3 regions of the Aliamphritea spongicola genome follow, and region 1 is predicted to be linked to each of the others. Evidence: predicted binding sites of a transcription regulator. Region 1 holds the regulator's gene; each other region holds the start of a gene.
What was found. The regulator FliA, encoded in region 1, starts transcription of late flagellar genes. The targets are predictions, from matches to a motif close to CTAAAGTTNNNNNNNNNNCNGCCGATA.
Positions count from the first base shown of each region.

Region 2: the regulator FliA is predicted to act here: its motif matches at 3,760-3,786, upstream of JYB63_RS04470 (SPM autocatalytic domain-containing protein).
Region 3: the regulator FliA is predicted to act here: its motif matches at 6,431-6,457, upstream of JYB63_RS11995 (putative motility protein).

Region 1 is NZ_JAFIDL010000005.1:67,473-78,297, forward strand. It holds gene flhB (flagellar biosynthesis protein FlhB) at 1-590, shown strand, start outside; gene flhA (flagellar biosynthesis protein FlhA) at 773-2,881, shown strand; gene flhF (flagellar biosynthesis GTPase FlhF) at 2,935-4,479, shown strand; gene JYB63_RS15285 (MinD/ParA family protein) at 4,504-5,328, shown strand; gene JYB63_RS15290 (RNA polymerase sigma factor FliA) at 5,347-6,057, shown strand; gene JYB63_RS15295 (chemotaxis response regulator CheY) at 6,139-6,510, shown strand; gene JYB63_RS15300 (protein phosphatase CheZ) at 6,520-7,323, shown strand; gene JYB63_RS15305 (chemotaxis protein CheA) at 7,336-9,498, shown strand; gene JYB63_RS15310 (protein-glutamate methylesterase/protein-glutamine glutaminase) at 9,560-10,741, shown strand; gene JYB63_RS15315 (flagellar motor protein) at 10,741-10,825, shown strand, end outside.
Region 2 is NZ_JAFIDL010000001.1:955,840-966,664, reverse strand. It holds gene JYB63_RS04485 (GNAT family N-acetyltransferase) at 1-294, shown strand, start outside; gene JYB63_RS04480 (cytochrome P460 family protein) at 296-928, opposite strand; gene JYB63_RS04475 (helix-turn-helix transcriptional regulator) at 1,040-1,999, opposite strand; gene JYB63_RS04470 (SPM autocatalytic domain-containing protein) at 2,188-3,675, opposite strand; gene JYB63_RS04465 (PhzF family phenazine biosynthesis protein) at 3,822-4,706, opposite strand; gene astB (N-succinylarginine dihydrolase) at 4,781-6,133, opposite strand; gene astD (succinylglutamate-semialdehyde dehydrogenase) at 6,268-7,737, opposite strand; gene astA (arginine N-succinyltransferase) at 7,739-8,767, opposite strand; gene astA (arginine N-succinyltransferase) at 8,826-9,842, opposite strand; gene JYB63_RS04440 (hydrolase) at 9,842-10,825, opposite strand, start outside.
Region 3 is NZ_JAFIDL010000003.1:429,626-440,450, forward strand. It holds gene napG (ferredoxin-type protein NapG) at 1-459, opposite strand, end outside; gene napA (nitrate reductase catalytic subunit NapA) at 486-2,993, opposite strand; gene JYB63_RS11970 (chaperone NapD) at 3,108-3,377, opposite strand; gene napF (ferredoxin-type protein NapF) at 3,374-3,877, opposite strand; gene JYB63_RS11980 (periplasmic nitrate reductase, NapE protein) at 3,882-4,052, opposite strand; gene JYB63_RS11985 (DEAD/DEAH box helicase) at 4,337-5,590, shown strand; gene JYB63_RS11990 (transglycosylase SLT domain-containing protein) at 5,717-6,388, shown strand; gene JYB63_RS11995 (putative motility protein) at 6,494-6,688, shown strand; gene JYB63_RS12000 (LysR substrate-binding domain-containing protein) at 6,794-7,672, opposite strand; gene JYB63_RS12005 (trimethylamine methyltransferase family protein) at 7,904-9,457, shown strand; gene JYB63_RS12010 (aminomethyl transferase family protein) at 9,529-10,638, shown strand; gene JYB63_RS12015 (winged helix-turn-helix transcriptional regulator) at 10,768-10,825, opposite strand, start outside.

The DNA.
Region 1 (10,825 bases):
GTGCGACTGAAATTGTACTTTGGGCGTTTGTGGCGATGAGTGCCACGATGATTCTGATTGCGGTTGTGGATGTACCATTTCAGATTCATGACTATTCCAAAAAGCTGAAAATGACGATGCAGGAAGTCAAGGATGAGATGAAGAACACCGAAGGTAAGCCTGAGGTGAAGGGCCGGATTCGACAGCTGCAGCGTGAAATTTCTCAGCGGCAGATGATGAGCGCGGTACCGGAAGCGGATGTGGTCATTACTAACCCAACGCATTTTGCGGTGGCGCTGAAGTATGATCAGGAACGCGGCCATGCGCCGATTATGGTTGCCAAAGGTGGTGATTTTCTGGCTCTGAAAATTCGTGAAATCGCTGAAGCGAATGATGTGACGGTTCTTTCCTCGCCGGCCCTGGCGCGGGCGATTTACTACTCCACAGAGATTGATGATGAAATTCCTTCAGGCCTGTTCAAGGCGGTGGCTGAAGTGCTGGCTTATGTGTATCAGCTGAAGCGCCATAAGAAGAAGGAAGGGCCTGCGCCGCAGCGCCTGTCAGATCAGTTACCTATCCCTGAAGAACTGCGCCGGGACGAAGCTGACTGATTGTCGGTAGATTGGCGGATTTCTTGCATCATCTCCCACTATGGGAAGTGGTGCGTCAAAAAATTGATGTTTGTTGCTGCTTTTTAATGGTATTTTACCACTCGTAGAGTGATTTTATATTTTAGTGTTATTTTTTTGACGCTTTGGGTTTTGGTAAGCGTTACTGATTAAGCAGGCAGGCAGTGGATAGAGCAGCTATCTATAACAACGTACGCAGTTTAGGACAGGGCAACTTGGGTGTGCCTTTCCTGTTGCTGGTGATTCTGGCAATGGTGACATTGCCGATGCCGCCGTTTCTGCTCGACGTTCTGTTTACCTTCAATATTGCACTGTCGATTGTGGTTCTGCTGGTGTGTGTCTATGCCATGCGACCATTGGATTTTGCAGTTTTCCCCACGATTTTGCTGGTAGCAACGCTGATGCGTTTGGGGCTGAATGTTGCCTCAACCCGGGTGGTGCTGCTGTATGGTCACGAAGGTGGTGATGCGGCCGGTAAGGTGATCGAGGCCTTTGGTGAGGTTGTAATCGGCGGCAACTATGTTGTCGGTTTAGTGGTATTCCTGATTTTGGTTATCATCAACTTCGTGGTTGTGACCAAAGGTGCCGGGCGAATCTCAGAAGTAAGCGCGCGATTCACACTGGATGCGATGCCTGGTAAGCAGATGGCCATTGATGCGGATCTGAATGCCGGCATTATCGATCAGGAACAGGCGAAAAAGCGCCGGGAAGATGTCACCCAGGAAGCAGATTTCTACGGCTCTATGGACGGTGCCAGTAAGTTTGTCCGGGGTGATGCGGTTGCCGGTATTCTGATTTTGGTAATCAATATCCTGGGTGGTCTGGGTATTGGTATGGTACAGCATGATCTGTCATTTGATCTGGCTGCCCGTTACTACTCGCTGCTGACCATCGGTGACGGTCTGGTTGCTCAGATTCCGTCATTGCTGTTATCCACTGCTGCAGCAATCATGGTAACCCGTGTGAATGCTTCCCATGATATGGGTAAGCAGGTGCTGGGACAGTTATTCGGTTCCCATAAAGCGTTGGCGGTTGCTGCGGGTATTCTGTTTATCATGGGTATCATTCCGGGTATGCCGCATTTTGCATTCCTGTCATTGGCATTCCTTGGTGGCGCAGGTGCGTACTTCATTCATAAGAAAAATCTTGAAGCCCAGGAGCGGGAAAAGGCTGCGGAGTCTGAAGCGCCGCCGCCACCAGAGCCGGATGCGGATGTGAAAGAGCTGGACTGGGATGATGTAATGCCTGTCGATATGATCGGTCTTGAGGTAGGTTACCGGCTGATTCCTATGGTCGACAAGCTGCAGGGCGGGCAGTTGCTTAACCGGATTAAAGGGGTGCGTAAAAAGCTGTCTCAGGACTTGGGCTTTCTGGTGCCGTCGGTGCATATTCGGGATAACCTTGATCTGATGCCAGGAGCGTATCGGATCACTCTGATGGGGGTGATTGTCGGTGAATCTGAGGTGTATCCTGAGCGTGAGCTGGCAATTAATCCCGGGCAGGTGTTTGGTAATCTTCAGGGGATTACGGTTAAAGATCCGGCCTTTGGTCTGGATGCAGTGTGGGTTGAACAGAGTCAGAAAGAGCAGGCTCAGACACTTGGTTATACCGTTGTGGATGCCGGGACTGTGGTTGCTACGCACCTTAATCAGTTATTGCAGGCCCACTCTCATGAGCTGATGGGGCACGATGAGGTGCAGCAGTTGCTGGATATTCTGGCGAAATCTTCACCTAAGCTGGTTGAAGATCTGGTGCCGGGTAAGCTGTCTGTCAGCATCATACTGAAAGTGCTGCAGAATCTGTTGATGGAACAGGTTCCGATTAAAGACTTCCGTACCATTACCGAAGCTTTGGCAGAGGCGGTACCGCGAAGCGCAGATCCTATGACGCTGACTGCTGCTGTACGGGTGGCGTTGAATCGTCTGATTGTACAGAATATCAACGGTTCGGAGCCGGAGTTGCCGGTTATTACACTTGATCCACAGCTTGAGCAGTTGCTGCTGGGGTCAATGCAGCAGGGCAACAACGAAGGGCTGGTCATCGAGCCGGGTATGGCTGAGCAATTACAGACGTCACTGACTGAAGTGGCGCAGCAGCAGGAAATTGCCGGGCGGCCGGCAGTATTGCTGGTGGCAGCGCCGGTTCGGCCGTTGCTGGCGAAGTTTGTGCGCTATGGCGAACAGCAGATATCAGTGCTTTCGTATCAGGAAATCCCGGAGAATAAACGGGTGACGATCATTGCGACTGTCGGAGGACAGAACCGTGGTCAGTAATAGTTTTGAAACGTCAAAGTTTTTGAAGGGATGGCCGATATACAGGAACGGTTATGAAGGTTAAACGTTTTTTTGCGCCGGACATGCGACAAGCGATGCAGAGGGTTCGAGAGGAAATCGGACCTGACGCTGTCATCGTGTCTAATCATCGGGTTGCCGGAGGGGTAGAAGTTGTTGCCGCTCATGAGCACGAGTATGAAGCCGCGCAGGAAGCCTTCAAGCGTAAACAGGCTCTGGAAAAACAGCAGCAACAGCAACAACAGGCTCAGCGCCAGGCTACCCGGGAGGCCAGCCCTAAGTTGCAAAGTAATCTGGCTGATGAGTTGCGTAAAGCACAGGCCAGAATTGCGGCGGCACAGGCCGGTGCCGAAGAGCCGGCAAAAGCCAAAAACCAGCAGGTAGAAGATCCGGGGCTGGACGGGATACTGGATACGCTTAAACAGCGTCAGGCCCAGCAGGCTGCAAGGAATTTTGAGCGGAATGAGAACCGGCAGCCGGGTTCTGTCGCTCCTGCTGTTTCTTCTGTATCTCCACCGCCGGCGCCGGGCATTGATGAATATGTCGCGCAGTCTAAACCGGTTGTACGGCAGGAACCTACTTACAGCCCGCCGACACCTGATCCTCAGGTGGCTTCGATGCGGGCGGAAATCGATACACTTAAATCACTGCTCTTACAGCAGGTCTCACAGCCTAAAACTGCTGCTGAACCTGCGCCTGTGGCTGCGCCGGTGCCGCAAAAAGCGGAACAGCCAGAAGAGAATGTGCTGCACAAACGGGTAGAAAATCGCCTTGAGAAACTTGGTATAGGGCCGCACCTGCGCCGCCAACTGATTAAGTTGGAAGGTGCTGAAAGTGTGGATGATGGCTGGCGGGATACGTTATCCCGTCTGAGTGACTCGATACCTGTGATTGGCGGCGATTTTGTAGAGCGTGGCGGTATGATTGCTTTTGTCGGGCCGACCGGTGTGGGGAAAACCACCACAATCGGTAAGCTGGCTGCGCGTTATGTACTCAAACATGGCAGTTCCAGTGTGGCATTGGTGACCACTGACTCATATCGTATAGCGGCGCATGAACAATTATTGACGTTTGGCCGGATTCTGGACATTCCTGTGCGGGTGGTAGATGAAAACCACAGTCTTGATGAAGTTTTGTTGTCGTTACGTAATAAGCGACTGGTCTTGATTGATACCGCAGGTATGAGTGCACACGAACCGCATACGCAGGCCCAGCTTGATATGCTGGAAAGTGTCAGTGTGCGGATGAAAAAGCTGCTGGTGCTTTCTTGTTCCAGCCAAAAGCATGTGATTGAGAATGCCTATGAAACCTACAGCCGTATGGGGCTTAATGGCTGTATTCTCAGTAAGTTAGACGAGTCCGGAAACCTTGGCGAGGCGATCGAACTTATCGTTGATAACGGTTTGCCGGTTACCTATGTGACTGATGGTCAGCGGGTGCCGGATGATCTGGATGTTGCTCATAAGCGGGATCTGGTCAGCCGTGCCGTGGTGACAGCGCAGCGTGTTTCCCGTAATCAGCGGATGGCGCAGGACCGGCGTCAGGATAAACTTTCACAAAATGGGCAGTGGGTTGATTGATGGGATATCAGATAGGAAGACATAATGACTAGTCCGCACCCGGTGAAAGTTGTCGCAGTTACCGGTGGTAAAGGCGGCGTTGGCAAAACCAATGTGTCAGTGAACCTGAGTCTTGCGCTGGGGGAGATTGGTCGCAGGGTTGTGCTGATGGACGCTGATCTGGGATTGGCGAATGTGGATGTGTTGCTGGGTGTAAAAGCAAAGCGAAACATTACAGATGTGCTTGCCGGAGACTGTTCGTTACGGGACTTGTTGATCGAGGTCGGTGAAAACGTACATATTGTGCCGGCAGCTTCCGGTACACAGGAAATGACGACGCTGAGTGCCCATGAGCATTCAGAACTGATTCATTCATTCAGTGATATTGAAGATGAGCTGGATGTGCTGATCATTGATACCGCAGCGGGTATTTCTGACACGGTTGTGAGCTTCGTCAAAGCTGCGCAGGAAGTGGTTGTGGTAGTGTGCGATGAACCGACCTCAATTACGGATGCTTATGCGCTGATGAAGCTGCTGAACCGTGATTATCAGGTAAGCCGGTTTCGGGTACTTGCCAATATGGTACGTTCAGAGCAGGAAGGCCGGAATATATACAGTAAGCTGCTGACGGTGGCGGAAAGGTTTCTGGATGTGACGCTTCAATACCTGGGATCAATCCCTTATGATGAGTCAGTCCGTAAAGGTGTACAGCAGCAACGTGCTGTTTTAAAAGCGTTTCCTAAGAGTAAGGCCTCGTTGGCATATAAGCAGCTGGCGGCAAAAGTAGATGATTGGGGTGTGTCATCTTCACCCCGGGGTCATCTGGAGTTTTTTGTTGAGCGATTGGTTAAAGGGGCAAATCAACGCTGACAAGTCAGAAGAGCAAATATGTATAACCAGTTACAGTTTAAGTCGGGTCAGGAGCTGATTGAGCAATATGCGCCGTTGGTAAAACGAATTGCGCATCATCTGCTGGCGCGCTTACCCGCAAACGTTGTGCTGGATGATCTGATTCAGGCAGGCATGGTTGGCTTGCTTGAGGCCGGCAAAAAATACGATCCCACCAAAGGCGCAAGCTTTGAAACCTATGCTGGTATCCGCATCCGTGGATCCATCATTGATGAAGTCCGTAGGGGCGACTGGACCCCCCGTTCAGTACACCGTAATGGTCGCCGTGTTTCCGAAGCAATTCAGGCAATTGAATCCCGTACTGGCCGAGATGCCCAAGATGGGGAGGTTGCCGCTGAATTAAATATCACTATCACTGAATATCACGCATTATTGAAGGACTCCGCTGAGAGCCGGCTGTTCAGCTTTGAAAAGCTGATTGGTCCGCAGGAAGACGGTCCCGGTGAAAATATCGCCGCAGAGAATTTAAGCCCTGAAGATGAACATGAAGAGCTGGGATTTGTTCAGGCAATCGCAACGGCCATCGAAGGGTTGCCGGAGCGGGAAAAATTAGTGTTGTCGTTGTACTACGACGAAGAAATGAACTTAAAAGAAATCGGTCAGATCCTGGGTGTCAGTGAATCCAGAGTAAGCCAGATTCATAGTCAGGCAGCGTTACGCTTGCGAAGTCGGTTAAGAGACTGGCAATAGCTGGCAGTCTTATCGGTAGATACCGCTGGCTAACTACAGTCAGATAGTTTTCCTGATGGAGGGATAGTCTTGAAAAAAGACATAAAAATACTTGTGGTAGATGATTTCTCTACTATGAGACGTATCATCAAAAATCTGCTCCGCGATCTGGGGTTCACCAATATTGTTGAGGCCGATGACGGTAAAACTGCTTTACCGATTCTGCAAAGCGGCAGTATTGAGTTCCTCGTAACAGACTGGAACATGCCAATCATGACAGGTATCGATCTGCTTAAGACCGTTCGGGCGGATCCGAATCTGAAGCATATCCCTGTTCTGATGGTTACGGCGGAAGCGAAGCGTGACCAGATTGTTGAAGCGGCTCAGGCAGGTGTTAACGGGTATGTAATTAAACCGTTTACCGCAGCGGTGCTGAAAGAAAAAATCGACAAGATTTTTGAACGGCTGGGCTAGGTGATGGCGATGTCTGAGACGATAGAGAATAAGGGAGCAAGTGGTTTTGAGCTTGAGTTGAAGCAGGATGCTGACAAGCTTGTGGAACATCTGGCCAACGGAGATGTTGGTGCAGCAATGACGCTGATCCACGACCTGAATGAAAAACGTCATCAGGCGCTGTATCACGAAGTCGGTACACTGACTCGCTCACTGCATAATGCCATTGTCAGCTTCTCCGATGATGTCAGCAGTAATGCGATGCTGCAGGATTCAAAAGAACATATTGCATCAATTTCTGATGCCAGTGACCGTCTGTCATATGTAATCGAACTGACTGAAAGCAATGCTCACAAGACAATAGACAGTGTAGATATTTCACTGAGTCTTGTATCCGAGCTGGAAGAAGGTTTCCGTCGCCGCCAGCGTTTGCTGGAAGAGTTCGATAAGGTTCAGCAGGATAAACCTGAGCTGGAAGGCCTGTATAAGCTTGCCTGTCAGCATGCAACTGATAACTCAGATGCCCTGGTTGAGCTGAAAGAGCGTCTGACAAATATCTTACTGGCACAGGAATATCAGGATATTACAGGGCAGCTGATTAAGCGTGTTATTCAGCTGGTTACCGACATTGAGTCACAGCTGGTTAATCTGATGGAAGTTGCTTCCAGAGTGAATCGTCTGAATGGTATTGACGGTATGACGGCGGACGCAGAAGTGTTGGCCAAAAAGAAGAAAGTAATGGCTGAAGGCCCACAAATGGCAGCAAAAGATAATGATGAAGTTGCTTCCAGCCAGGATGATGTGGATGACCTCCTTTCCAGTTTAGGTTTTTAACAGGGGTAGGCAATGGCTTTAAATGTTGATCAGGAAATACTGGAAGATTTTTTGGTAGAAGCGGGGGAAATCCTTGAGCTTCTGTCTGAACAGTTAGTTGATCTCGAGCAGAATCCGAAAGACCGGGAGTTGCTGAACGCAATTTTCCGTGGTTTCCATACCGTTAAAGGTGGCGCCGGATTCTTACAGCTTGAACCGATGGTTGACTGCTGTCACAGTGCGGAAAATCTTTTCGACATGCTGCGTAATGATGACTTAGAAGTCTCCGCAGCCTTGATGGACGTTGTATTACAGGCCCTCGATACTGTAAACGCAATGTTCGAAGACGTACGCGGCGGTGAAAATCCGGAACCTGCACCTGCTGATCTGATTGCCAAGCTTGATGCGCTGGCTGCAGGGCAGAGTATCACTGTGGATGCTCCGGCACCGGCGGCAGCTCCTGCGTCTGAACCGGCTGCTGATCTGGGTGCACAGTTTAATGAAATGGTTTCCGGGATGTCGGCAGCCGAAGAAGCACCTGCTGCCGCTGAGTCTGATCTGATTACTGAAGATGAATTTGAGTCATTGCTTGATGATTTGCATGGCAGTGGTGCACCTGGTATCACCCCTGCTGCAAGCCCTCAGAGTGATCTGATTACTGAAGATGAATTCGATTCCCTGATGGATGAGTTGCACGGACCTACCGGCGCGCCTGGTATTACACCTGCGGCACCGGCGACCAGCTCCATGGCAGATTCTGAGTTTGACCAGCTGCTGGATCAGGCTGTTAAACAGGCTACTTCTGCACCGGCAGCAGCGTCTGCTCCGGCGGCGGAGCCTGCAAAGGCTGAAACGCCGGCCTCTGCCCGGACTGCTCAGGATGATTTGATTACCGAGCAGGAGTTTGAAAATCTGCTGGATGATCTGCAGTCGAAGGGTCAGGGTGCATTTACCGGTACACCGAAGCCAGAGCCTAAGCCTGTTGCGGCGAAAGCGACGCCTGCAAAAGCAGCGGATGCCAAGAAGGCGAATGTTGAAACCAATGTTCGTGTTGATACCCGTTTGCTTGATCAGATCATGAATATGGTAGGTGAGCTGGTACTGGTCCGTAACCGTTTGGTGCGTCTGGGTGCGGATAATGAAGATACTGAGCTGACCAAGGCGCTGGCCTCACTGGATATGGTGACCGGCGATCTGCAAATGTCAGTAATGAAAACCCGCATGCAGCCGGTGAAGAAAGTATTTGGCCGCTTCCCGCGTCTGGTACGTGACTTGTCCCGTCAGTTGAATAAAGAAGTTCGTCTGGAGCTGCGCGGTGAAGATACCGATCTGGATAAAAACCTGGTCGAAGCCCTTGCGGACCCGCTGATTCACTTGGTGCGTAACTCGATCGACCATGGTATTGAAATGCCGGATGAACGGGTTAATCGCGAGAAGCCACGTGAAGGTAGCGTACTGCTTTCGGCTGAACAGGAAGGGGATCATATTCTGCTGGTTATCGAAGATGACGGTGCCGGTATGGATCCTAACAAGTTACGCCGTCTGGCTGTTGAGCGTGGCATGCTGGATGTTGAAGCGGCAAACCGCCTGAGTGATCAGGAATGCTTCAACCTGATCTTTGCTGCCGGTTTCTCAACCAAAGAAGAAATTTCCGACGTATCCGGCCGTGGTGTCGGTATGGACGTGGTTAAAACCAAGATTTCTCAGCTTAACGGTAAGCTGGAAATTGATTCCACACTGGGCGAAGGCACCCGGATCGAAATTCAGGTACCGCTGACGCTGGCAATTATGCCAACACTGATGGTTCTGCTGGAAGATCAGGCGTTTGCATTACCGCTGGTGAATGTGAATGAAATCTTCAGCCTGGATCTGACACAGATTAACGTCGTTGATGGTCAGCAGGCGATTGTGGTGCGTGACCGTGCATTGCCGCTGTTCCACCTTAAGCGCTGGCTGGTTGACGGACACCAGGGAGATCAGTTGCCGGATCAGGGCCATGTGGTTATTGCCAATGTTGGTACTGTTCAGGTGGCATTTGTTGTCGATCAGTTGGTGGGTCAGGAAGAGGTTGTTATTAAACCGTTAGGCAGTGTTCTGTACGGAACGCCAGGCCTGTCCGGTGTAACAATTACCGGTGACGGCCGCATTGCGCTGATCATTGATATCCCTAACTTACTTAAGCATTATGCGTCTTAAATGAGTTATGCCATGCCTTACGGGGCATGGCTCTCTGTATCATTTGTCGCCGGAGGAATGGATGGCGGTTAGGGTTCTTGTTGTTGATGATTCTGTTTTTTTTCGTAACCGCATTAGCCAGATTTTGCGCCAGGACCGGCGTATACAGATTGTCGGCACAGCTAAAAATGGCCGTGAGGCAATTGAGCAGGCTGTACAGTTGAATCCTGATGTGGTGACGATGGACGTGGAAATGCCGGTGTTAAATGGCATTGAAGCGGTTAAGGGCATTATGAAGGATGCCCCCTGTCAGATTCTGATGTTATCTTCTCTTACCCGGCGCAGTGCGAGGGTAACTCTTGAGGCGCTGGATGCCGGTGCTGCCGATTACCTGGAAAAAGACGCCAAACTCTGGATTGAGAAAGAAAGCGACGTTTCTGCTCAGGTAGTTGAAAAAGTACTGGCGCTGGGTAACCGGCACCGTTCTAATCCGCCTCGTAAGGCAACGTCCTTAAGCAGCCGCTCCGGTGCTGCACCTGCATCACGTTCGTCAGGTCTGACACGACCTGCCACAACGGTTTCCAGAACGGCAACTGCATCATCCGGTACAGCTGTTGCTCCGGCTTCCACTGCTTCGTCCTCTGCCTCTCCGGCAGCAGGCGGTCATGACTCCGTAAACAGGGTGAGTTTTCCACCCTGTAAGGTTGTGGTCATCGGCTCTTCAACGGGTGGTCCAGCTGCGCTGCAGGATATACTGCCCTCGATTCCGGCAAGCTTTCCTTATCCGATATTGCTGGTACAGCATATGCCGAAGACCTTTACTTCGGTGTTTGCTCAGCGTTTAAACGGAATCTGCCAGATTAATATTAAAGAAGCAGAAGATGGTGATGTGCTGAAACCGGGCCATGCATACCTTGCGCCGGGTGGTAGCCAGATGATTTTTGAGCCTGGCAGAGGCGATCGGGTTAAAGTTTTCCCAAGCGATGAGCGGGTTACCTATAAGCCAAGCGTTGATGTGACGTTTGCATCAGCGGCCAAAATTCACAGTAAACATGTATTAGGGATCGTGCTGACCGGCATGGGGGCAGATGGCGCTGAAGGCGCGAAGCTGCTGAAACAGGCGGGCAGTCATATCTGGGCGCAGGATCAGTCGACCTGTACAATTTTTGGTATGCCAAAAGCTGTGATCAATGCCGGTGTTGCTGATCACATCCTGAAACTGAATGATATCGGACAGCTGTTAAAGAATAAGGGAGGGCGTTGATGGATCTGGTCAGCATTGGCGGGTTAATCCTGGCGCTGTTAGCTGTTATTGGCGGGAATTATCTGGATGGCGGTCATCTGGATC
Region 2 (10,825 bases), on a different contig from region 1:
GGCGTCTGCATTGTTGATTGCGGTAAAACTGTCGGTATGGGGCGGATTATCGGTGACGGTGCCCTGAACTTCGATATTGTAGATGTAGCGGTTGATCCGGACTGTCAGGGACAGGGGCTGGGCCGGGTGATTATGAATGCCCTGATGGCCTGGTTAGAAAATAATGCGCCAAAGGATTCTTACATTACTCTGATGGGAGACGTGCCGGCGCTGTATGAAAAGTATGGTTTCAGGCTGACCAGACCCCGTAGTGAAGGGATGTTTTACGACTGGTCAGCCCACAAAGACAGTTAAATTATTCTACCGGTACCGCGACCCGGCCGGTGCCTTTGGCATCGGTTAATACCGGGTAATGCTGGGTGAATACCATGTCATCCTGCGCGCCGGCGGTGTGGCAGCCGGAGCATTTTCCGGTTGGGAACTGTTCACTGGTTTTTTGGAAGAACTCGCTGTTTTCCAGTTTCGGGAAACGGTAGAAACCCCACTGGCCCGGCTCATTGGCAAATTTAACCGGGTCTTTAAGCATACCTGCTACGGCAACTACTTCACCGGCGCCATAACCTGTACCGGTCATACCCTGGTAGCGGGTAATGCTCATCACTTCTTTTAAAATCAGGGTACCGGTACGGAATTCACCGGTTTCTTTCCAGTGTTTGAATGCACCCCGGTCCATATAGATGGTGCGCATTTCATTGAATGGTGCTTTACCGTTGTTCAGTTCGTTAGGTGAAACATTAGAACCCACCTGAATCCATTCCCGATAATCCAGTGGTAGTTCCAGGCGGTTGTCGGCGTTGAATTTAGCCGGTGGTGGAAGATCTTCGGCGATTGCAGCGTTGCCGATGAGTCCGGCACTGAGCAGACCAATCGCAGCTGTGCGAAGCAGTTTACCGGTCAGTCCGGCGTGCGTAATTATGCATTTTTTCATTATTTATATTCCGGGCAAATGTCTGTAAGGCGTGCTTCTGCAGCGGCTTACCGGAGCAGGCCGAAAGCACATATTCAGCATAAATAGCGGTTTGCTGGAATTAAATACCAGTTAAGTGCGGGGAAAGTACGGGGTGAGGTAACTTTTCAGGCTGACTGAGGCGCTGTTCAGACCGAGCTTTTTACGGATGTTCTGGCGATGATAATCGACAGTTTTTTTGCTGATATGCAAAAGTTCGGCAATTTCTTTGCTGGATTTCCCCGCCTGTATATAGCTGACAATGTTCTGTTCGGCAGGGCTGAGCAGGCGCAGATTCTGCAGCGGTGCATTATCGGCGGGCACCAGTTGCTGGCGGATTAACTGCAGACAATCCTGCTGAGTATTGCTCAGGGGCTCGCTGGCCAGTTGCTCAAGCAGGGGAGACAGTTGCTGGCTGAGCTCTGCACAGGTTTCCTGTTCCAGTGCCTGACGGTCATTTTCCCGCTGACGTAACAGCACCCGCAGAGCCGTGTTAATTTCATCAAGGTCACTGGTGCGGCTGTCTATCTCCGTATTCAGTGTTCGCAGGTGTTGTTCGAGCCGGGATTGCTGTTGCCGGTGGGTCTGTAATTCCTGCAACAGCTTCAGATCATGATTGATCAGTGACTGGAATTCTTCCATGAGATGCCGGTAATCCAGTGCCCGGTTATCTGCCTGATAGTCCATCACGCATATGGTGCCGAAGGGTTCTGCATCCGGCCAGCTAAGCGGATAACCCAGATAGAAGGTCATACCGTTTTCGACCTCAGGGGCGTTTTGCCAGTCCTGAGTCTGGCGGGAATTTTCGACCAGCAAGGCGCTCTGATCTTTAACGACTCTGTCGCAGTACATATCACTGCAGCGTTTATTGAAGCCTCTGGGGCGAAAGGGATTTTCGGCATTGCTGCTGCGCAGGAGCAGGCTGATGTCATCCTGCCTGACCTGTGTAATCAGTACCGCAGGGGTGTTGCTGAGCCGGGCCAGCAAATCGATAACGTGCTGCCACTTTTCAAGCAGGTTGGCAGGCACTTCCGGTCGGCGGGATGTTGTCATTTCAGGCTCCCGTTACAGCTGTTGTTATTATGAACGGGATAATAACTCTGCATCAGGATTTGTTCGTGAGCCAACAGAATTGAGGCTTTAGAGCCACAGAGGTTGTGTATGCAAAGGCAGCGGGTTTGTTTACAACGATAGCCAGGCGCAGAAAGCTGCGCCTGCCGGACATGACGGGATAGCGATAGTCAGCTCGCCTGGTGATGTTTGCGCAGATTCTGGATGATGTCTTTCAGATGCTGATTCGCATCATATTCTTTTTCATCCTTCAGGTGCGACAGCTCAATCAGCCGGTTGAGAGACTCCAGGATGTTTTCACCCAGTTCGCCAGAATGAACCTTTTTGGCTTCTTTGGGGGCTTCCTCAGTGTTATCGCTTTTTACTGTTAGTTTTTCGCCATCGGTTACCGTCGTGGTTTCAGTACGGCGGGTAACACGTGGCTGGTTGTTTTCAGGCATCATCAGATCAAAGATGCTGGCAAACCGGGGGGCGCCAGATGTATCGGTGATCTCTGTGACGGTAGCTGGCTGGCCGGGCTGCTCCGGGATTTCCGGTGGCGGCGGGGCATCGGGATGAATGGCCAGATCCACTTCCTGAATGGTGCCTGCCTGACCGTCTTCCATTAGAAAAACACCGCTGCTTTTAACCTGCCCCAGCAGTTGGTTGCTGCTGTCGGTCAGATCAAAGTTGCCGCTGCCAGCACCGAGGTAAATTGCGCCAACGCCGGCCTGTTTCAGGCTGATCAGTTGATCATTGCCGGCTTCATCCTTGTTCCAGATTTTAAGTTTATCGAAGATCTCGTCAGACTCGTCGATCCACTTGTTGCCGTCGTCATCATAACGGGCCAGGTGAGCAAAACCATCGGTGCCCTGGGTACCGAACAGTTCGCTGCCATCATTGATTACGTTGTCGTTGTTGATATCAAGGGCCAGGAAGCCGCTGCCGCCGGTAGCAAAGGATATATTCTCTTCGCTGCCGTCGGCATCCAGATCAAAACTGAAGCTGGTGCTGGTCAGTGCCGCACCGGCACCGCCCAGATTAATCATCAGCGGGTCCATGACTTCCCGCTCGCTATGGTGGATCTGCATGCTTTCCTCGAGCTCAAAGCTGCGTTCCATTTCCAGTTCCATGGCGAAATTGATTTGCCGGCCGTCGGCGGTGGTCACAGTTCCCTGAGTATTTACCTGCAGCTTTTCTGCCTCTTTGTAGAAATGCTGTTCAGTAATGTCTACCCGGGCATTGGTGGATGCAGTTGCGCTGATGGCAGTGAGTTGTGTCTGTGCCTGATTCAGCTGGGAAACGTTCTGATACACCTGGGCTTGCTGGAGGTTAAGGCTTTGGGTCTGAACCGGAAGCTGAAAATTGAAACGGACCGACTGGGCATCCAGCCCCAGTGTTGTGCGGGTGAGGGTTTCAATATTCCGGGTATTTTCAAGTGTCCGGCTCTGGCCGTTCTGAGTGATAACTGACTGGCTGGAAAGAGAATTACCTTCCCGGTGACGCATTTTCGCCTGATAAGAAAGGTCGGTGACGGTTTCGGTCAGGGTGAGGCCCGTGCCTACACCAAGACCGCTACGGCTTCGTACTGCTGAGGCGTGGGTTTTCTGTTCGTAATGATGGCTGTCTTCTCTGTTATGCAGGGTCCTGAAGGCCACCTCTGAAGATGAGATTTTCACAAGAATCGTCCTTTGATAGTGCTGGCAGTGATAACAACAGACACAGAATCAATATAAGAGCCAGATATGAGTGAATAATCAGGTTATCGGCGGCGGTAGAAAAAATCTGAATATAAGAGAGAAAATTTTCGGAGGATTATACCGGTTTATTCGGTCACGGTGACTCGTTGCTGGCTGATCTGCTGCGCGGTACCGGAAACCTGTACCCGGTTGATGCGTTCCTGATGGATCTGAAGTTTGCTGTTAACCTGCGACGTCTGGCCGAGCGAACGCCCCTGCAGGAAACTGAATTCGGTTTGCTCAGTGCAACAGTAAGTTTGCAGATAGCAGGCCAGGGCACCGTTGCTGCTGCCGGTGGCCGCTTCTTCAGGGATACCGAACAAGGGCGCAAAGTTGCGGCATTCTGCGCTAAAAACTGAGCCCGCTGGCTGTAACTCAAATGCATGTAAGCCAATCAGGTTGTGCTGCTGGCAGAACTGACTGAGCGCTGTGTAATCGGGAGTGAGCCGGTTCAGCGTTTTTGCCGGCAACGGTACCAGAATATCAGCCAGGCCGGTTGATACTGCCTGTATAGGTAAGCCGGTACTGAGTTCGGTTGCGGGCAGGTTCAGTAAGGGGGCAATCACGTCTGCACTGAAGGTTTGCAGGAATTCAGGAAGTTGCTGATCCATGGATACCTGACCGTTTTCTGTGATGCTGACTTTCAGAAGGCCTGCACCGGTGGCCTGTATATAGTTGCCTGCAGAGAGTGTTTGTTGCTTCCACAGCAGGCTGAAGGTCGCCAGTGTGGCATGGCCACAAAAATCCACTTCTGCGGTTGGTGTAAAAAAGCGCACTTTGAGGTTTGCGGCTGAGTCCTGTTCAGGGGAGCAGACAAAGGCTGTTTCCGGATAGCCCATTTGCCGGGCAATGTCCTGCATCTGCTGGCTACTGAGGCTGTCTGCATCCGGTACCACGCCGGCTGGGTTGCCGCCTTTGCCCTGATAGGTGAAGGCGTTAACTGTATAGACCTGTACCTGATTAATAGTCATCTTCCTCATTTGTCCTGCCGTAAAAACGAAAAACGCCGGCAGTATACCGGCGTTATGTTCTGGTGTGCAGGTAATTAGCCGTGACAGCGACCTTCACGCTGGAACGGATACACTGATCCCAGCTGTAAAATCTGCGTCAGTTCATCCAGTGCGGTACGGGATTCCGTCAATAACTGCGGGTCCGCCAGATCTTTTTCGAGCAGCTGATCACGGTAGTGTTTATCTACCCAGGCATTCAGGGTGGTAAACAGGCTGTCACTCATCCGGGTATTCTGGTTGAACGCCGCCAGTTCAGCGTCGTTCATGGCAACCCGTAAACGTAAGCAGGCAGGGCCGCCACCGTTGCTCATGCTTTGTTTCAGATCGAAGACTTTCAGCTCACTGATGCTGGCATCACTGCTGACAAGTTCCTGCAGGTAATTCCAGACTGCAGGGTTCTTTTCACATTCTTCCGGAATGACCAGCAGGGTGCTGCCGTCAGGTTTGCTCAGCAGCTGGCTGTTGAACAGATAGCTTTGCACGGCATCCTGTACAGACACTTTGCTGGCCGGTACTTCGATAATCTCGAAGTCGTTGTTCATGGCGGCTGTTAGCTGAGCGTTAACGTCAGCCTGATTGAGAAATGCCTCTTCATGACAGAACAGCAGTTTGCCGTTACCCACCGCGATCACGTCATTATGGAATACGCCCTGATCAATAACTGCCGGGTTTTGCTGGGCATATACAACATGGCTGTCGCTCAGGCCGTGCTTGCGGGCAATTGCCTGGCAGGCTTCCAGTGTCTGACGGGCCGGGTATTTTTGCGGCGCCGGTTTGCTCATATCAAAACCGTAGCGGCCGAAGACGAAAAACTCGATGCCTTTCTGGCCGTAGTCGTGGCAGAAACGGGTATGGTTGGCGGCACCTTCATCACCGAAGTGTTCAACGCCGGGCAGTGCATGATGGTGCTGAAAGTGCTGATTGTCAGCGAAGGTTGCCTGCAGAATACGGCCGGTCACACTGTGTTCGATAGAACGGTGAAACTTGTTGGTCAGGTTGGCCGGGGTGAAGTGTACTTTCCCGTCGGCAGTATCCGCGCTTGGGGATACGGTGGCGGCATTGGCTGTCCACATACTGGAAGCCGAGCAGCAGGCCGCCAGAATGCGGGGCGCCTGTTCAGCGGCACTGGCCAGTACGCTGGCATCAGAACCGGTGAAGCCCAGTCGGCGCAGGGTGGCAATGTCCGGGCGTTCCTGAGGGGCCAGTACACCCTGTACAAAACCCATATCGTGCAGGGCTTTCATTTTCTGCAGGCCCTGTTTGGCTGCCAGCTTCGGATTGGAAGCCGCCGCCTGATGCTGTTCGGAGGCAACGTTACCGAAGGAGAGGCCGGCATAGTTGTGAGTCGGGCCGACCAGGCCGTCAAAATTGGCTTCGCGTGCTGTCATCGAAGGTACCTGAATGTATAAGCGTTAAAAGAATTGGTGAGCACCTGTATGGCTAACAGGGTAGCACTGGGCAGCGGCTGTCTGCACTGCCTGATGCGACATGCACAGCCGGAAAACCGGCTGTGCAGTGTGCCTTAGTCCAGTGTCAGGCCCGGTGACAGCGTGGCTGGCATGGCCAGGCTGTCCGCTTCAATGCCGGCAACCGGGTATGAGCAATAGTCCGCCGCATAGTACGCGCTGGCACGGTGGTTACCGCTGGCACCGACGCCGCCGAACGGTGCTGCACTGCTTGCACCGGTAATCTGTTTATTCCAGTTAACGATGCCGGCACGGATCTTCTTATAGAAAGTGTTGAACTGGTCTTCGCTGTCACTGAATAAGCCGGCTGACAAACCATAGCTGGTGTTGTTGGCCGCCTGGATGGCTGCGTCGAAATCTTCATAACGTACGACCTGCAGCAGCGGGCCGAAGTATTCTTCGTCCGGCAGCTGTTCAATGGCAGTTACATCCAGCAGGCCCGGGCTGACCAGGCCGGTACCGGCCTGCAGCTTAGTGGCTGCAACCAGTGCGCTGGCACCCAGTGACAGCAGGTTTTCCTGTGCAGCGATGATGCCGTCGGCTGCTGCTTCAGAAATCAGGCTGCCCATGAACGGTGCCGGTTCTTCAAACTGGCCGCCAACTTTGATCTGGCTGACCGCTTTACTCAGTTCGGCAATGAACTGATCACCGTTGGCGCCGTTTGGAACGAACAGACGGCGGGCACAGGTGCAACGCTGACCGGAAGTGATGTAAGCAGACTGAATGGTTTCGTGAACTGCGGCTTTAACATCGCTGATGTCACCGACGATAAGCGGGTTGTTACCGCCCATTTCCAGCGCCAGGATTTTACCCGGATGACCGGCAAACTGTTCGTGTAGCAGGTGGCCAGTACGGGAGCTGCCGGTGAAGAACAGGCCGTCCAGACCGGCGTGGGATGCCAGTGCAATGCCGGTGTCTTTCTCACCCTGAGTCAGGTTCAGTACGCCCGCTGGCAGGTCGGTTTTGTCCCACAGCTGAATCATCAGTTCGGCTACTTTTGGGGTCAGCTCGCTGGGCTTCAGGATGACGGTGTTACCCGCCAGCAGTGCCGGTACGATATGCCCGTTAGGCAGGTGGCCCGGGAAGTTATACGGGCCGAATACAGCTACTACCCCGTGAGGTTTGTGGCGCAGCACTGCCTGAGCGCCGGCCATGTCACTGCTTTTTTCACCGGTACGTTCTTCGTAAGCCCGGATTGAGATTTCGATCTTACCGGCCATGGCGGCGGCTTCTGTCAGGGTTTCCCACAGTGGCTTGCCGGTTTCGGAGGCAATGGTTTCAGCGATCAGCTGCTTGTTCTCAGCCAGTTGTTCGCCGTACTGACGCACGATAGCACAGCGGTCGCTGAAGCTGACTTCTGCCCAGCTCTGAGCCGCTGCACGGGCGGCGTCTACTGCAGCGTTAACCTGTGCCGGGCTTGCGGCGGCAGATGACCACACAGCGTCGCCGTTAAATGGATTCAGTGAAGAAAATACCGGGCCTTCGCCGTTCAGCCACTGGCCGTTGATGTATAAAGATGCAGTCATTTTAAAACCTCCGTGCGGATGAAAGCGGTACAACCCGTACTGTGCTTCCGTCATTAATCTGTAGGGCGTCGGCGACTTCCTGTGGCAGGGCGGCGACGTGCTTACCCACCGGGGTAAGGGCGGTCATGCAGCAGCGGAAATCTGCAAAGTCCGTGGTGCTGACCAGATAGAGTTCGCCTTCAGGGGCGCGTTCGGATATCTGTACTTTGACGTACTGGCTTTCCTGAATGGCGCGGATATCGTTGGTCTGGGCTTCCAGTGTCGGGCCGCCGTCGAAAATGTCCACATAGCCGGTGTAGCGCATGCCTTCTTTTTCCAGCAGCTTACGGGCCGGGGTAGTGGCTTCGTGGGTCTGGCCGATGGCCTTTTGGGCGGCTTCCGGCAGCAGGTTGGTGTAAATGGTGTTCTTCGGCATCAGTTCCGCAATGAAGACCTTGTCCATGGATGACAGCTGGTCAGCTTCGGAAAAATCCAGCGAGAAGAAGTGACGGCCCAGGCCTTCCCAGAAAGGCGAAACGCCGTTTTCGTCGGAGTAGCCGCGCATTTCAGCAATCACGTGATCATTGAACAGGTGCGGGAATTCCGCCATGAACATAAAGCGGGATTTGGACAGCAGTGATCCCTGACGGCTGTGACGGGCTTCCGGTGCCAGGAACAGGGTGCACAGTTCGGAATAGCCGGTGTGATCGTTGGTAATGGTCAGGGTGTTGATGGTGTTATAGACCTTCAGTTCCCGGGAGGCATGAATCAGGGTGCCTACGCGATAGTTGTACCATGGATCGGTCAGACCGACGGCCGCTTCAATGCCGCAGATACCGACTACTTCACCGGATTCTGTGTCTTCCATTACGAACAGGTAGAGGGCGTCCTGAGGCGGTGTGTTGCTGTCATAGGCACGCAGGGCGTCATCCAGTTTGGCTTTTACCTGGGCGTCGTTGTCTTGCAGGGAGGTAAATCCCGGACCGGTTTTGCGGGCCAGTTCGCGCAGGGCCTGGTGATCTTCAGCCCGTATCGGGCGCACAATCATCATATTAAAAAGCCTCTATAATCAATTCGTTAAGATGTTTTATTAAAATATATTTTAAGTGTCAGACGGCCAGCAGCAGGGCTTCATCACCATTGTTTAACTGCAGTTGCTGCGCCTGCTCAGCTGTCAGCGCCGGATGCTGCGGATCAATTTCAGCAAGCAGGCAGCGGAATTCTCCAAGTTGCTGATTGCTGATCAGCATGGGGATTTCGTTGCCGGTGGGGGCTGGCTCAGCAGCGATCTGTACCGGCTGGCTGTTGCTGGCCCGGACCGAACGGATGTCGTCTGTGCGGCTTTCCAGTGTCGGACCGGCATCGAAAATATCCACGTAATTGCGGAAGCGGAAGCCTTCGTTTTCCAGCAGGTCCAGTACCGGTTGCTGATCCGGGCGGGTCTTGCCCAGTGCCGCTTTGGCGGCCGGACTGAGCATCGGAACATAGACCGGATAGTGAGGCATCAGATCGGCAATGAAGCCTTTGGAGTTAATGCCGGTCAGGTAATTTGCCTTGGTAAAATCCATGCTGAAGAAGTGCCGGCCCAGGCTTTCCCAGAAAGGGGACTGATGGTTTTCATCTGCAACCCCCTGCAGTTCAGTAATGATCCGGCTGGCAAAACGCTGTGGCTGCCGGGCGATAAACATCATCCGGGCACGGGAGATCAGTTGCAGGTTTTCCGCTGTACGGGCCTGCTGATCCAGAAACAGGGTGCAGAGCCGGGCAGCGCCGGTGTAATCCTGACATAGGTGCAGGGCCGGTACCTTGTTGTGGATCTGCAGCTCGCTGGAGGCGTGGATCACTTCATCAATGCGGTAGGAATAGAACGGCGTGGTGATGCCTACTGTGGCATCAATGCCGCTCACGCCGAGTATCTCGCCGGTGTCAGTGTCGGTAAGGACAAAGTGATAGCTTTCCTCGCCGGGCATTTCTACTGATTTACGCAATGACTGCTGGGTACGGTTAATCAGTTCACCAATATGATCGCGGTTGGCGGGCAGGGTTGTCATGCTGCCACCGGATATCACCGCAAGCCTTTCAAGGCCGGCGAGATCAGCAAAGTTAACCGGACGTACAACCAGCATCAGTGTTCTCCTGCACAGCTGTTTTTAGCATCGGTCAGCCAGCTGATGTCTTCACTGCTGGCCAGTTTCAGCAGCATCAGGCCACTGAGTTTGGCCCGTTCTGTCAGCGAACGGACTTTCATATATTCGTCACTGGAGTGAATTTTGCCGCCCTGAACACCTAGGGTGTCGATGTTAGGCACACCGGCTGCTGCCAGGTTGTTGCCGTCGCAGCAACCGCCGGTTGGCAGCCACTCGATTTTCATACCCAGGTTGCTGCCGCATTCCTGTGCCAGCTCGAACAGACGGGTATTGGTCGGAGTGAGCACCTTGGGTTTACGGCCAAAGCCGCCGAACAGTTCCAGCTCAATGCCGTCGCGGCTGTTAATATCAGCCAGCAGGCGCTGAATATGTTCCAGACACCAGGCTTCATCTTCCGGCCGTTCGAGGCGGATATTAAAGCGGAAAACACACAGGTCAGGGACGATATTGACTGCACCGCCGCCTTCAATGAAGCCGGGGTTGATGGTCACACCTTCGCGTTGGCCATTCAGATCGTCCAGCTGACTAACGAAGTCACACATGGCACGGATGGCATTGCGTCCCAGGTGGTGTTCGCGGCCGGCATGGGCGGCTTTACCGGTGGCCTTTACGCTGAAGTTACCGCTGCCTTTACGGGCACCGGCCAGATTACCGTCCGGAAAACTCGGTTCATAAATCATGCCCAGGTGAGCGGTTTTTGCGGCATCCTGAATCAGGGCTGCGGAACCCGGCGAACCGATTTCTTCATCCGGGTTAAACAGAATCTGCCAGCCGACCTTGTCGGCATAAGGGCTGCGTTCCAGAGTTTCGATTGCCTTGAGCATCACAATGATGCCACCTTTAAGGTCGCTGACGCCGGGGCCGTTAAGGGTCTCGTCGTCCAGCCAGGTAACTGTCTGGAAGTCGCTGTCGATGGCAAATACGGTATCCATATGGGCGCAGAAAAATACCTGTAAAGGTGC
Region 3 (10,825 bases), on a different contig from region 1:
AAAGTTCAGGCAGTTCTTTTCATCAATCAGCACGGCGGTGCCCATGCGGGCGTCGTCGATATTCTTCAGTGCAGGATCCAGCGCGCCGCTTGGGCAGGCGGCCACACAGGGAATATCTTCACACATCTCGCAGGGAACTTTTCTGGCTTCAAACCAGGGAGTACCGCTGGGTGCAGGGTCGAATAAAGTTGCCAGTTTCAGAGTGTCGTAAGGACAGTCTTCCACACACAAACCACACCGCAGACAAGCATTCAGGAAGTCATCGCCGGGTAATGCGCCGGGTGGGCGGATTGCCTGAGGATCACTGCGCTTTGCGCTGCTTGCCCAGGCGGTAAGGCCCAGGCCAACCATGCCGGCAGCAGAGGCACCGCGGGCGACGTCAGTAAAAAACTGACGTCTTGCCGGTGCCTTGCTGGCGGATGATTCAGAGCGACGCTGCTTGTCCATGGTCTGCTTCATTAATCAGATTCTTAACGCGCCAGGCGTTAAACCTTCTCGATGCGCACAGCGCACTTCTTGAAGTCAGTTTCTTTTGACAGCGGATCGGTAGCATCCAGTGTCAGACGGTTAACTAACTGCTTCGCATCGAAGAACGGCATGAATACCAGACCTTCCGGCGGACGGTTACGGCCACGGGTTTCTACCCGGGTAGTAATTTCGCCACGGCGGGATGCCACCCGGACCTCGTCACCACGGCGCAGCTTGCGCTTCTTGGCATCTTCCGGATGCATGTACACCACGCTGTCCGGGAAGGCCCGGTACAGCTCAGGTACCCGGCGGGTCATGGTGCCAGTGTGCCAGTGTTCCAGAACCCGGCCGGTGGACAGCCACAGATCGAATTCTTCATCCGGAGATTCAGCAGCAGGCTCGTAAGGCAGGGCGAAGATGATCGCACGCTTGTCTTTCTTCTTACCGTAGAACTGTACTTCGCTGCCGGCTTCCACGTATGGATCGTAACCTTCACGGAAACGCCACAGGGTTTCTTTGCCGTCAACAACCGGCCAGCGCATACCGCGGGTCTTGTGGTACATGTCGTACGGTGCCAGGTCGTGGGCGTGACCACGGCCGAATTCAGCGTATTCTTCGAACAGACCTTTCTGTACGTAGAAGCCGAAGTCGTTGGCTTCATCGTTGATCTGGCCTTCCGGCAGATCAGACAGCGGGAATTTATCAACCTGACCGTTCTTGTACAGAACGTCGTACAGAGTTTTGCCACGGTATTCAGGCATCGCTGCCAGCAGGGCATCAGACCATACTTCTTCAACCTTGAAGCGCTTGGAGAACTCAACCAGCTGCCACAGGTCAGACTTAGCGCCTTCACTTGGCGGTACCTGCTGGTACCAGGTCTGGGTACGGCGTTCAGCGTTACCGTATGCACCTTCTTTCTCTACCCACATTGCTGTTGGCAGGATCAGGTCAGATGCCTGAGCAGTAACAGTTGGGTACGGGTCAGATGTCACGATGAAGTTAGCCGGGTTGCGGTAACCTGGCAGGCCTTCTTCGTTCATGTTCGGAGCTGCCTGCATGTTGTTGTTACACATTACCCAGTAGCAGTTCAGCTTGCCGTCTTTCAGCATGCGGTTCTGCAAGACTGCGTGGTAACCAACTTTTGCAGGAACAGTACCTTCCGGCAGTTTCCAGATTTTCTCAGCGATATCACGGTGTGGCTTCTTCTTCACAACCATGTCTGCTGGCAGACGGTGTGCGAAAGTACCTACTTCACGGGCAGTACCACAGGCAGAAGGCTGGCCGGTCAGGGAGAACGGACCGTTACCCGGCGCAGAGATCTTACCGGTCAGCAGGTGGATGTTGTACACCAGGTTGTTGGCCCATACACCGCGGGTGTGCTGGTTGAAGCCCATGGTCCAGTAAGACACAACCTTACGGTTTGGATCGGCATACAGCTTGGCCAGTTCTTCCAGGTTCTTCTGAGGAACACCGGACAGCTCAGAAGTGTATTCCAGGGTGTAGGTGCTGACGAATTCTGCGAATTCTTCAAAAGTGATCGGATCAGAACCGCCTTTACCCGGGTTCTTAGCCGCTTTTTCCAGCGGGTGAGTCGGACGCAGACCGTAACCGATGTCAGTCACACCTTTACGGAAGTTAGTGTGCTTCTCAACAAAGTCTTTGTTCACCGCATCGTTCTGGATGATGTAGTTCGCAATGTAGTTCAGGATCGCCAGGTCAGTCTGTGGAGTGAAGACGATCGGGTTATCAGCCAGTTCGAAGCTGCGGTGTTTGAAGGTAGACAGTACAGCGACTTTAACGTGATCGGCGCTCAGGGCACGGTCAGTCAGACGGGACCACAGAATCGGGTGCATTTCCGCCATGTTGGAGCCCCACAGCACGAATGCGTCGGCCTGTTCCAGATCGTCGTAGCAACCCATCGGCTCATCGATACCGAAGGTACGCATGAAGCCACCTACCGCAGATGCCATACAGTGACGGGCGTTCGGGTCGATGTGGTTAGAACGGAAGCCGGCTTTCATCAGCTTGGAAGCCGCGTAGCCTTCCATAACTGTCCACTGGCCGGAACCGAACATACCGACAGGCGGCATCTCGTCAGAGTTGCGGGTCTTGGCGATGGATTCTTTCCATTTTTCCGCCATGATGTCGAAAGCCTGATCCCAGCTGATCGGGGTGAACTCGCCGTTCTTGTCGTAGCGGCCGTCAGTCATCCGCAGCAGCGGTGTATTCAGACGGTCTTTGCCGTACATGATTTTTGACAGGAAGTAGCCCTTGATACAGTTCAGACCACGGTTTACCGGAGCTTCCGGGTCGCCCTGTGTGGCTACTACTTTACCGTTCTGGGTGCCGACCAGTACTGAACAGCCGGTGCCGCAGAAACGGCATGGCGCTTTATCCCACTTCACTTCAGTCTCGGAAGACTTGGTGATGAGGTTAGTCGCCTGGCTGGGCAGGCTGATGCCGGCCGCAACAGCTGCAGCAGATGCTGCCTGCGCTTTTACAAAGTCACGTCTGGATACCTTCATGGTGATCCTCTCTTGTTTACCTGTGTTTATTCTTCAGGCCCTGTTCCGTCAGACGGAAGCCGGGTCGCTCTTGTCTTTGCGGCGAACCGCGATATTCGGTGGTGCTAAACAGCATCAGGCGATGTGGTGGTACACCAGTGATGCTGAAAGAATGTGGTCGGCGCCCTGAATGTGGTCGATCCGGTCCAGTAACTGGGCCTGATCGTCCGCTTCCAGTACGACAACCAGCTTGCCTTCCGGTGTGGAGTTCGGAATCTCCGTACCGGGAATGCTGAAAATCGTTTCCTGTACCTGTTGCAAGTGGTCCGGGTGGCTCATGACGACCAGACTGGCGATATGCAGGTCCTTATCGTCGTGATACGAGTCATCCTGTTGCGCGTTCATAGCTGGACTCCATGATTGATTGTGATGGCGTTGCTGGGGCAGGTGCTGATGCAGGCGCCACAGCCGTTACATTGGTCAGTGTCGATCTGAGGTGAGCTGACCTGGCCCCGCCTTGGGCGGAAGCTGATGGCGTAAGGTTCACAGCTGTCTTCGCAGCTGCGGCACTCAACGCCGCTGTTGGTCAGGCACTTGGCACCGATTTCTATCTTCTGTTTCCAGGGCTGTTCTGTTTCCGGCCAGAAAAGTGGCTGGTCACAGGCGCTGGCACACTGATAGCAAAAGGTGCATTCGCCGCGGCTGAAATCGATTGTCGGGAAACCGCCGTCACCCCGTGTAATGATCTGGGTTTCACACTGTTTTATGCAGGCGTCACAGCGGTGACAGTCGGCAAGGAACAGCTGCTCATCCTTGATCCAGGGAAGGTTCTGGCGAAGAGGCTTTCCGGCTTGATCTCTGGACACTCTACCTCTGAAGAGTGCCCGACGGCTCAGATCGACCATAGGATTAACTTCCCGGAGGTCCGGTCAGAATCTGGGAGATCCAGACAATGAATCCGTAACCGACTACGACGGATACGGCCACGGCTGGCGCGATAACCCCGGTTAAAAACAGAAACGCTTTGGTTTCTTCTCCGCGGGACTGTTCCTGCGGTGTTGCACTTGTTGCTTCTTTCATCGTTTTGGCTTCCAAGAAAAATGCGTAAAACCATGCTAGCAGAAGGGTCATTGTGGATCTTGACGTGCATCAAGGGTTGCAGACGGGAAACTTGATCTGAGTCAATTGTTGCAACTTAAGTATGAAGCTGCGGGAATTGTCAGTGGAATCAGACACTTCTGAGTCCTGCCAGCAGGAAGCTGATACACTTACAGACAGTTATATTTTTAAGTGTTCTAAATGTGCTTCAGATGCCGGATTTGGCAGCCGGAGCAGGTTTAAAGATTTCAGTATAGGACAGGTAAGTGTTTACAGAATTGGGATTGCATCAGACGCTGGCTGATACGCTTCGCGAACGGGGATATGAGCAGCCAACTGCGGTGCAGACAGGCGCCATTCCACTGATTCTTGACGGGCGGGATGTGATGGCCGGTGCCCGAACTGGTACGGGAAAAACAGCGGCATTCGTGCTGCCGTTGCTGCAGCGGCTGATGGCTGATAGTCATGCCGGACAACGCAGTAATATTATGCCGGCGGTGTTGATTCTGACGCCAACCAGAGAGCTTGCCCAGCAGGTGTTTAAAAGTGCCCGGGACTATGCAGCAAATACCGGAATACGCAGTTGTCTGGTGTATGGCGGTGCCAGCCTGAATGTTCAGATTGCGGCGTTGCAGGAAGGTGTCGATCTGCTGGTGGCGACGCCCGGACGATTACTGGACCTTATCTTCAAAGGCGCGGTGGATCTGAGCCAGGTTGAAAGTCTGGTGTTTGATGAAGCGGACCGGATGCTGGACATGGGATTCATCGGTGAAATCCGCCAACTGCTGAAAAAACTGCCTGAGCAACGGCAGACACTGCTGTTTTCTGCCACCTTTGATGATGCCATTTTTAAACTCAGCAAGACCTTGCTGAATGACCCGGAAATTCTGCAGATCGATACCCGTAACAGTCCGGCTGAAGGGGTGGAGCAAAAAATATATGAAGTGGATGCGGAGAAAAAGCATCCGCTGTTGTCCTATCTGGTTGGCAGCAATAACTGGCAGCAGGTACTGGTGTTTACCCGTACCAAGCAGGCAGCAGATTATCTGGCACGGGAACTGACGGCGGATGGCCTGAATACCAAAGCGGTGCATGGGGATAAATCCCAGGGGGCCCGGGAACGGGAGCTGGAAGCCTTCCGTGAGGGTGAAGTACGGGTGCTGGTAGCAACCGATGTGGCTGCCCGGGGGCTGGATATCGACAGCCTGAACTATGTGATCAACTATCAGTTGCCCCACAATGCTGAGGATTATATTCACCGGATTGGCCGTACCGGACGGGCCGGCAGGGAAGGGCTGGCAGTCACTCTGATGAGCCAGGATGAACTTCATCTGCTGGAACCGATCGAAACTCTTTTGGATGAAAAACTTAACCGGCAGTGGTATCCGGGTTTTGAGCCGGATCTGAACAAGCCGGCGGCGGAGAAAAAGCGTCGTCCGCAATCCAAAAAACAGGCACGGGCAGAAGCGCTGGGGCTGAAACCCAAAGCGTCCGGTAAGCGTCGCGGGCGCCGTCGCTGAGCACTGTCCGGCTTTGATTACCGGCTGGAAATTGTCGCAGGTCAGCAAGTGGGTGAATCTGTTTGCGCTGTGTATAACCGGCTGATATATCTGGCCCTGAATAATTAAATGTAACGAGTTGAAACGATGTTTTTCAGACTGCCTGGCAGGCTAAATTTTAAGCTGCACTCCCCGCGCTGGTCTCGCTGGCAGCGTGGCCTGGGGGAGGTGTCTCTGCTGGGCTGGATGAGCGCCGTCTGTTTACTGACTGTGTTGGTGGTCTATGCCGGGTTTGCGTTTTTACGGCCCATGAATCTGGATGATATCTGTTCGGTTCTGGATGCCCGCGAAGGCTGGTATGAAGCGGTGCAGAAAAGTCACAGCCGCTGGGGAACCCCCATCCCGGTCATGATGGCAATCATGCATCAGGAATCTAAGTTTGTGGCTGATGCGCGGCCCGGTTACAAATGGTTTCTGGGAGTGATTCCGTATGCCCGTCAGTCCACCGCTTTTGGCTATGCCCAGGCCTTGGATGGTGTTTGGGGGGATTACCGCAGCCGGACCGGTAACGAGCAGGCCCGGCGGGATAATTTTGCCGATGCGGTGGATTTTGTGGGCTGGTATACCCGGGACACCGAGCGCCTGACGGGGGTTTCCCGCAGCGATGCCTACGGTCAGTATCTGGCGTATCACGAAGGGCGCAGTGGCTACCGGCGGGGCAGTTATAACCAGAAGCTCTGGTTGCTGGGGGTCGCCGCTAAGGTCGAGCGCCGTATGGTGATGTACAGTGAGCAATATAAGCGCTGTTCAGCAATCTGACCGTCAGATGAATTCTTTTCATCCAGTTTGTTGCGATCTTCGGTAAAGTCTCTGCAGCTATGGCCGTTAACCTTCCTGTGCCTGTTTTCACCAGAGGATAAAATCATGGAACTCTCTGCCGCGTCAGTATCCGCCTATCAGCAACAGAATATTCAGGCTGAGGTGGGTGTTGAGATGACAGCGAAAGCGATAAAGCAGATCGAAGATGAAGGCCAGATGGCTCTGCAACTGATCAACAGCACGGTTGTGCCTGCTGATCCGACCTCATCGCTGGGGCAAAATATCAATGTGTATGCCTGAGGGCATCGTTTAGAAAGATCCCTGCCAGTGCAGGGATTTTTTATGCCCGGAATTTGAGCGCATCGTAGTTTGAACAGGTTTAGCCGGGCATTTTAGTAGGGCATTTCAGTAGGGCATTTCAGCCGCTTCGATAATCCAGTCCCGGAAGGTCCGTAAGGCCGGGTTATTCAGGGCATTGGCCGGATACACCAGAAAGTATCCGTACTCCGGCATGCTGATGTCCGACAGCCATTTCAGCTGGCCACTGTTCAGCTCGGCGGATATCAGGTCGTCATATAATCCCACACCCTGGCCGTCAATCATCGCCTGCACCCGGACGTTCGGGTCCTGAATTACCAGTCCACCCTGTTTAGCATGGTAGGTTTCGCCGGCCCGCTGATGCCATTCCTGCCAGGCGGGGCTGTTCTCCCGGTCGTGCAGCAATGTCAGAGTATTTACCCATTCATGGGAGGAAAGCCCGGCCAGTGCTGCGGCGGTTTTTTTACCGGTTGCCGGCCGCACCGGCGCCTGTCGCAGCAGTTCCACATGCATGCCGGGCCAGTGGCCTTTACCCCAGCGGATCGCCATATCAATGTTCTCGGTATGGAAGTCCGTGAGGTCAATCATCGGCTGTAACCGCAAGCTGATGTTGGGATGTTCAGCCATAAAATTCATCAGCCGTGGTGACAACCAGCGGGAGGCAAAGTAGGTCGACATGCCCACGGTGATCCGGCTGGTATCGTCCTCTCTCAGTTGAGTGATTAAATTCTCCAGATCATGAAAGGCCGCCTGTGATGTATGCCAGAGCTGCTTCCCTTTGGGGGTGAGCAGAATCCCCCTGTGCTGGCGGATGAACAGGCTGAATCCCAGTGCTTCTTCCAGCCGGGTAATCTGGTAGCTCACTGCACCCTTGGTCAGGTGCAGTTCCTCGGCAGCCTGAGTGAAGCTCAGGTGGCGGGCGACCACGTCAAACAGGCGCAGGCTGTCGTAGTGTCTGAAGCGCATAATATTAACTCATAACAGGTGGTTTTTAGTTCAAATTATTTGAACGGATTGAGCAAATCTTTTGCATTGTGCCGGTTAAATTACCGGTGATACCTTAATTTATATCAAAGATAACAGAGAGTCGGCGCATTTTTCATGTGTATGGCTGATCATGGATCAATAATTTTGATTCTGTATTTAGCCTGTGGGGCTTTCATTGTTTTCACTGCTTTCATTTAAGAGGGTATGCGGATGTTGCATTCAGAGAACGGCAAGCAGACTGGCCGGCCATCCCGGCGTAACCGTCGTCCGGGCAGGATCACTCAGCGGGGAAATCCGCAGCCGAAGGTGCACCTGATCGAACGCAAAACGCCGCTGTACAATTTGCTGGATGACGCCGCACTGGATGCGCTGGAAGACCAGGCAGACTGGATCCTGGAAGATATCGGCATTGTCTTTAAAAACGATGAAGAAGCGCTGGCGCTGTTTGCCGCCGCCGGAGCGATGGTTGACGGGGACCGGGTACGTTTTCCCCGGGGCCTGGCCCGGGCACTGTGTCAGACGGCACCTCATACGTTTAATCTTTACGGACGTAAGCCGGATTATGTGGTCCCGGTGGGGGGCGATTCTGTCGTGCTGACCCCAGCTTATGGCTCGCCTTTTGTGACCGATCTGGATAACGGCCGGCGTTATGCCACCCTCAGTGATTTTGAAAACTTCGTCAAACTGGCACAGCTGACTCTCTGGCTACAGCATTCCGGCGGCACCGTTTGTGAACCGGTGAACATACCGGTGAATAAACGCCATCTGGATATGACCTACGCCCATCTGCGGTATTCCGAAAAGCCTTTCATGGGGGCGGTAACCAGTGCGGAACGGGCAGAGGACTCTATTGCCATGGCCCGGCTGGTATACGGTCAGGATTATATGGATAAACACTGTGTGATTCAGGGCAATATCAATGTGAACTCTCCGCTGGTATTCGATGATGTAATGACCGGTTCGCTGAAGGCCTATGCCCGGGCGAATCAGGGCATTGTGTTATCGCCCTTTATTCTCGGCGGTGCGATGGGGCCGGTGACCCAGCCGGCCCTGATTGCCCAAGCCCATGCTGAAGCTATGGTGGGCATTGCACTGGGGCAACTGATCCGTCCCGGTTCCCCGGTGGTCTACGGCAACTTTCTTACCACCATGAACCTTAAAAGCGGTGCACCCACATTCGGCACGCCGGAGGCCAATCTTTCTGCATTGGCAATTGGCCAGCTGTGCCGCCGGCTGGGTCTGCCGTTGCGTTGTGGCGGACACTTAACGGCCTCTAAAGTGGCAGACGGGCAGGCCATGCAGGAATCCTCCGACAGCATGAATGCCGGGTTGCTGGCCGGGGGGAATTATATTCTCCATGCGGCCGGCTGGCTCGAAGGCGGGCTGACCATGGGCTACGAAAAGTTCGTCATGGATCTGGACCGCTGCGGCATGATCCATACCCAGTTGGCCGGGCTGACCATTGATGCTAACAGCCTGGGGACTCAGGCCTATCTGCAGGCTGGCCCCGGGGAAAATTTCCTGGCCACAGAGCACACCATGGCGAACTTCCGCGACGCCAATTACCTCTCCGACCTGGCGGATACCAATTCATTCGAGCAATGGCAGGAAGGTGGCTGCCTGACACTTGAGCAGCGTGCCAATGCACGCTGGAAAACCATGCTGGCGGATTACCGGCCACCGGAGTTTGATGCCGTTAAAGACCGCGAACTGCAGGCCTTTATTGAAGACCGCAAAGCTTCCATGCCGGACCAGTGGTACTGAGCTGCTTACTGCAACCGGTTAACTTCTCCCACAGAGCAATCTGACTTTCTGAAACAATAAGGAAAACAGTTATGAGCGAATCTACACGACATTCCGTTCTGGCCAGCCGTCACCGTGCGTTAGGGTCTGAGCTGGAAGACTGGAACGGTATGGGGACTGCCTGGACATATGCCAGTGACCCCTGTGCGGAACATGATGCGGTCCGTGAAGCGGCAGGGCTGTTTGACATGTCGCCGTTGAAAAAAGTGTATCTGCGCGGCCCGGATGCCCTAAAAGTGGCTGATCATGTTATCACCCGTGATATGACCGGTATTTATCCCGGAAAGTCTGCTTACGGTGCCATTCTGACCCCGCAGGGGACGGTCTGTGATGATGCCATCATTGCCAATAACGGCGATGATGAGTGGCTGTTCTGCCATGGTTCCGGTGACAGTATGGCTTACTTACAGGAGTCCGCCGAAGGCCTGAACGTCAGTATTGAACTGGATGATGCTCTGCATAATCTGTCGTTGCAGGGGCCTAAGGCGCTGGCACTGTTAAATCGTTTCTGTTCGGTGGATCTCAGCAGCATGGCGTATTTTCATCATCAGGCTGCAGAGCTGTTTGGCCATCCCTGCCGGATTTCCCGTACCGGTTATTCCGGTGAAAGAGGCTACGAGATTCTGGTAGATCAGGCCTGGGCGGGAGATATCTGGGACAACCTGCTCAGTGAAGGCGCCGGAGAAGGGGTCATGCCCTGTTCGTTTACTGCGCTGGATAAAGTCCGTATTGAAGCCGGGTTACTGTTCTATGGCTATGATATGACCACTGAGCATACCCCCTGGGAAGTGGGGCTTGGCTTTACAGTCAGCCGCAACAAAGGGGCGTTCCGGGGAAAGGATGCAGTGTTTGTAGCAGAGCACTCGCCGCGGATTTTACCGGCAGGGTTAGTCATTAATCACAGTGACAGCCTGGCAGGTGGAGAAATTCTGAAACTGAACGGTGAAGAGGTTGGGGTGGTGAACAGCCCCTGCTGGTCTCACCGGATGAATCAGTCACTGGCACTGGGGCATGTGTCTCCGGTGGCGGCATCACCGGGGACGGCGTTGGTTGCGGTTGCTGAAGACGGGACTGAATATCCGGCTAAGGTAAATGCCATGCCGTTTTATGACCCGCAAAAGCTACGTACCCATGCGGGCTGATATCGACTTTGCCTCTCAGGTCTGTGTCTTCGGACCTGAGCGGCTATGTATCTGAACAGGGGAAGTGAGGCAGGTAAATGGTCTGGCAATACCTCTTGCCGGCAGTACTGGGGTAACAGCGTGCCGGTATCAGGACGGCGGTTTATCCGGATAATTTGCTTCTGCCCAGTCGGCAATTGAATCCAGA